Regions from separate parts of the Demequina pilifera genome, predicted to be linked through region 1. Evidence: riboswitches for the same ligand, from Rfam matches in the RefSeq annotation. Region 1 holds a riboswitch; the other holds the start of a gene.
The links. A riboswitch is a leader RNA that binds a small molecule or an ion and turns the genes downstream of it on or off. The one in region 1 is predicted to bind cyclic di-GMP.

Region 1 (2,194 bases):
ACGTCTACGGCGACGGCCGCTCGGAGCGCGCACTGCGCGACTTCGTCGCGGACCGCGGCGCGGAGGGCATCACCATCGCCACGAAGATGGGCCGCCGCGCTGACCCGCACGAGGCGTCGCAGTACACCCTCGACAATTTCCGCCGCTGGACCGACCGCTCGCGCGAGAACCTCGGCGTCGACACGCTCGAGCTGGTTCAGCTGCACTGCCCACCGTCGGAGGTGTTCGCGAACCCGCAGACCTACGACGACCTCCGCACCCTCAAGCAGGAGAGGCGCATCGAGCACTACGGCGTATCGGTCGAGACCTGTGACGAGGCGCTCGACGCCCTGCGGGATCCGGACATCGCGACCGTGCAGATCATCCTCAACGTGTTCCGTCGCAAGCCGCTCGAGCACGTGCTCGGCGTCGCACGCGAGAACGGGGTGGGCATCATCGCGCGCGTCCCGCTGGCCTCGGGACTGCTGACCGGCAAGTACGACGAGCACACCACGTTCGGCGAGAAGGACCACCGCAACTTCAACCGCGACGGCGCGGCGTTCGACGTGGGCGAGACCTTCGCGGGCGTGCCGTACGAGGTGGGAGTGGAGGCCGCCCGTGAGGTCGCCAAGCTCACTCCCGAGGGCTGGACCACGGCCCAGTTCGCGCTCGCGTGGATCGGCGCCGTGGGCGCCTCTACGATCATCCCCGGCGCCTCGCGGCCCGAGCAGGCGCGGTCGAACGCCGCGGCGGCGGACATGCCCGAGTTCGACGAGGAGACCCTCGCCGCACTCGCCCACCTCTACAACGAGCGCATCCGGGAGCACGTGCACGCGAAGTGGTGAGATTCCTCCGTGTGCGCGGGTGCCGGTACCCTGGTCGGTGTCCCGCGCGCCTGTAGCTCAGGGGATAGAGCACCGCTCTCCTAAAGCGGGTGTCGGCAGTTCGAATCTGCCCAGGCGCACCAGGTGTTGGTTCCGTTCACAGAACCATGAGGCGTCGCCGAGCAGTGAGGGTGTCGCATCTCACATCGGAGCCCGTTGAGACGCGGCGAACCGGGCGTATAGTGCGAAGAGCAACGAAAAAGGCAAACCCGTCGCGAGGCGGGGACGCAAAGCCACGGGACCCACGGGGTCAGCCGGGCCACCGAACAAGGGAACCACTGTGAACGCCACGTCCGAGAGCCGCACTGCCGCCGCCTCGACTCCTCAGTCTCGAGGCCGTGCCCGCACCACCATTGCCGGCACCGGCGTGCTCGGCCAGGTCGTGACGCGATGACCGGCGAGCATCCCGAGATCACCCATGACAAGTTCCGCATCTGGCTTCGGCCAGACGGCCTGGTGGAGATCGAGTGGGCTCCGCACGTCCCCTCGGGCCTCGAGGACGCGGTTGCGACGATCGAGGCGATGACCGAGCTCACCGGCGGCAAAGCCGCCCCGCTGCTGGTGGACACGACGCACGCGGGTCCCCAGGACCGCGCGGCGCGGATGGAGTACGTCCGCAGGCAAGGGATCGTGTCCGCTGTCGCGTTGATCGTGGGCAATCCTCTGAGTCGAATGATGGCGACGTTCTTCATCAACGTGAGCAAGCCGGAGGTGCCGGTCCGTCTGTTCGAAGACAGGGCCGAGGCCGAAGCCTGGCTCAGGGAGCACGTGGTGTGATGACCCGCGCGGTGCCGCCGGACGGGGACGGCGCGTCCGAGAGGGAGCGCCGCCTCGAGGAGGTGGTGGAGGTCATCCAAGAGCTGGCGGCACTGAACTTCGACGCCCGCGCCTCCGTCGGTCGCACGGGCGACCTCGTCGACGCGGTCGCGGCGGGCGTGAACTCGCTGGGGGAGGAGCTCGAGGCGTCGTACGAAGAGCTGGAGCGCCGCGTGGCGGACCGCACGGCGGAGCTCGCGCGCGCCAGTCGAGAACTCGGTCGCCGAGCGATGCAGGACGACCTGACGGGGCTGTCGAACCGCGCGGCCCTGTGGGATCGGTTGGACCATCGGCTCAGCGTCGCGGACAGGCGCACGAGCGGTTTCGCGGTGCTGTTCCTGGACCTCGACGATTTCAAGACGGTGAACGACAGCCACGGGCATGCCGCCGGCGACCAGGTGCTGGTCGAGGTGGCCCGGCGCATCACGGCCGAACTGCGCGCAGGCGACACCGCCGCTCGCGTGGGCGGGGACGAGTTCCTCGTCCTGCTCGATGAGGTCGCCTCGGGCGAGGCG
Region 2 (2,194 bases), 110 kb from region 1:
ACTCGCATCGGCGCGCTCTCCCCGATCCCCAGAGTTGTCACAGGTTCGGTGCTGAAGGGGCCGGCCGATACGCCGCCCGGGCCGTCCGAGAGACTGACCTGCGCGGTCAGGTCGAGGGCCCTCTCACCGGAGTTCGTCACGGTGGCCTCGACGGAAGGCGAGCCATCGTCAGTGCGCGATGCCGTCAGCCCACCGATGGTGAAGTCCGATACAGGAGCGGTTCCCTCGCCGACCGAAAGGTAGATGCGTATCCCCACGCGAGTGACCGCGGTGACGCCGCCACTCTCGGGCGCATCGGTGACCTCGGCCCAGATGACGCCGTAGTGCTCGCCCACTGTCGCATCGGCGGGCACGTCGATCTCCACGTCGACCTCGGCCTGTTCCCCAGACGCCAGCTCAGGCGCCGAGGGAGAGACCGCAATCCAGCTGGAAAGTTCATTCTGCGTGGCCTCGGGCTCGCCCACAAAGTTGCCGTCGGCAATCTGAGCGGCTGCGGGGTAGACCGTCACAATCGTGGACTCGCCCGTGCTGTTGGACACCTCGACACGACGCTCGATGACCGTGCCCGGAGCGACGTGGTCGATGATGTAGACGTTCGCCCTCGGGTTCTCTGCCGTGGCCACCGGGGCATCCACGAGGCGGATTCCGACGCCTCCGGACGGCTCGTCCTGCGACTCGGCGGCAACGCCCCACGCACCGGCGGCCGGGACAAGAGCCCCGGCCGCCAGTGCGAGCGCGATCAATGCTTGACGCAAAGCGGTCCTCTGCCTCAGAGCACGGAGGTCGTGACGGTACCGCTGTAGGTTCCGTGAGTGCTGCTCGCAGGCAGCACGACGGTGAGGGTCGGGTTCCAAGTGGCCGTGTTGTTGCCCTTGACCCCCGTGGCCGTGACGACGTCGCCGGCGGTCGCGGTGATGACCATGGGCTCGAGGGTTCCAGCAGCCGTGACCTCTCCGGTCTTGCTCACGGTGCCGGTCGCATACTTCACTTCGGTGGACTCCGTGGCCATAGCAGGGTCGACGTCATTGTTGGAGAACACGGTCGTGGCTGCGGCGGCGGCCCAGCCAGTGACGCCTCCGCGGTCATCCGTGACGACGACGTTGCCCAGGGCACCGCTCACTTCCGTGGCGCCGGACTGTCCCACCGTCAGGGTTGCGCTCCCTTCCGCGGCGACAGAGAGCGTGCCTCCCTCGAGCGAGAAAGTTGTCGTGGTGTCCCCGGCAGATGCGGAAACAGCAGTGGCTCCGACAAGTGCGGCGGTGGCGATGCCAACACCAATGGTGCGAGTGATTTTTTGCATGGTAATGCTCCCTCTGTGGTAGCCCGGCCGACCGCGTGGGTCCCGTCTGCTTTGCGTCCCCGCCTCGCGACGGGTTTGCCTTTTTCACTACCCCGATCGGTTGACCGGGTGGGTAGGCCGTGCTGGCCATGCGAGCGACTGTAGGTGACTTCGGACGCGAAGCAGACACGAGCACGTGCATTCTTAGATCTCGCCCGCTTAGTGGCTTTTGCCGCCTCGTCGGTTGCGGCTCCGTGTCGACCACCGACGTCATGGTCCACATACCTCGTTGGTCCTGGTCAAGTAGTGGATGGCTCACGGTGGCGCAGTCGCGGCGCGAGGACCACGTGGAGGCTGGCCCACCGCGGTTTTGCGCAGAAGGTTCGGAGTGTCGCTTTCGTCACTGCGATAGATGCGGCGCCGGAATCCGGGCCATCCCTCGCACCCACTCCCAGCTTCGCACCGCGATATCGGCGGAGCGTCGGATCTGGCGCGCTCGGGAATCCCGGAGGACCGTGAGTGCCGGACAGCGCGACGAAACCTGCCACAGGCGACAATGAGTGCCGGACGGGGAGGTTGGGGGCGGCGGCGGACCTTGTGAGGGGCCGAGTGCGCTGTGCCATACTCCCCAGCAAGGGAGACACCATGACCGCGACACCGCTCACCACCGGGCCCGATGCCGCGCGCCGCTCACGGCGCCTGCGCACCACGGCGACCCTGGCCGGCGTGGTCCTTGCCGCATCGGCCCTCACCGCCTGCGCGACCGCAGCCCAGGAACCCGCGAGCACACCCACCTCCCAGTCCTCGACCACGGCGTCCCCGACCACGGCGTCCTCGACCACGGCGTCCCCGACCACGGCGTCCTCGCCCACGGCCCAGGCCCCGTTCGACGCCGCGGAGACCTTCCTCTGCCAA

Region 2: linked by a shared signal. The riboswitch ahead of ACNI14_RS02495 (hypothetical protein) and the one ahead of ACNI14_RS01980 (DUF7793 family protein) in region 1 are both predicted to bind cyclic di-GMP.

What each region holds. Positions count from the first base shown of each region.
Region 1 is NZ_JBMDTW010000001.1:449,986-452,179, reverse strand. Features, by position in the region: gene ACNI14_RS01990 (aldo/keto reductase) at 1-824, shown strand, start outside; tRNA gene ACNI14_RS01985 (tRNA-Arg) at 871-946, shown strand; cyclic di-GMP riboswitch class I at 1,056-1,130, shown strand; gene ACNI14_RS01980 (DUF7793 family protein) at 1,254-1,640, shown strand; gene ACNI14_RS01975 (diguanylate cyclase domain-containing protein) at 1,640-2,194, shown strand, end outside.
Region 2 is NZ_JBMDTW010000001.1:564,612-566,805, forward strand. Features, by position in the region: gene ACNI14_RS02490 (hypothetical protein) at 1-743, opposite strand, end outside; gene ACNI14_RS02495 (hypothetical protein) at 770-1,300, opposite strand; cyclic di-GMP riboswitch class I at 1,315-1,390, opposite strand; gene ACNI14_RS02500 (hypothetical protein) at 1,925-2,194, shown strand, end outside.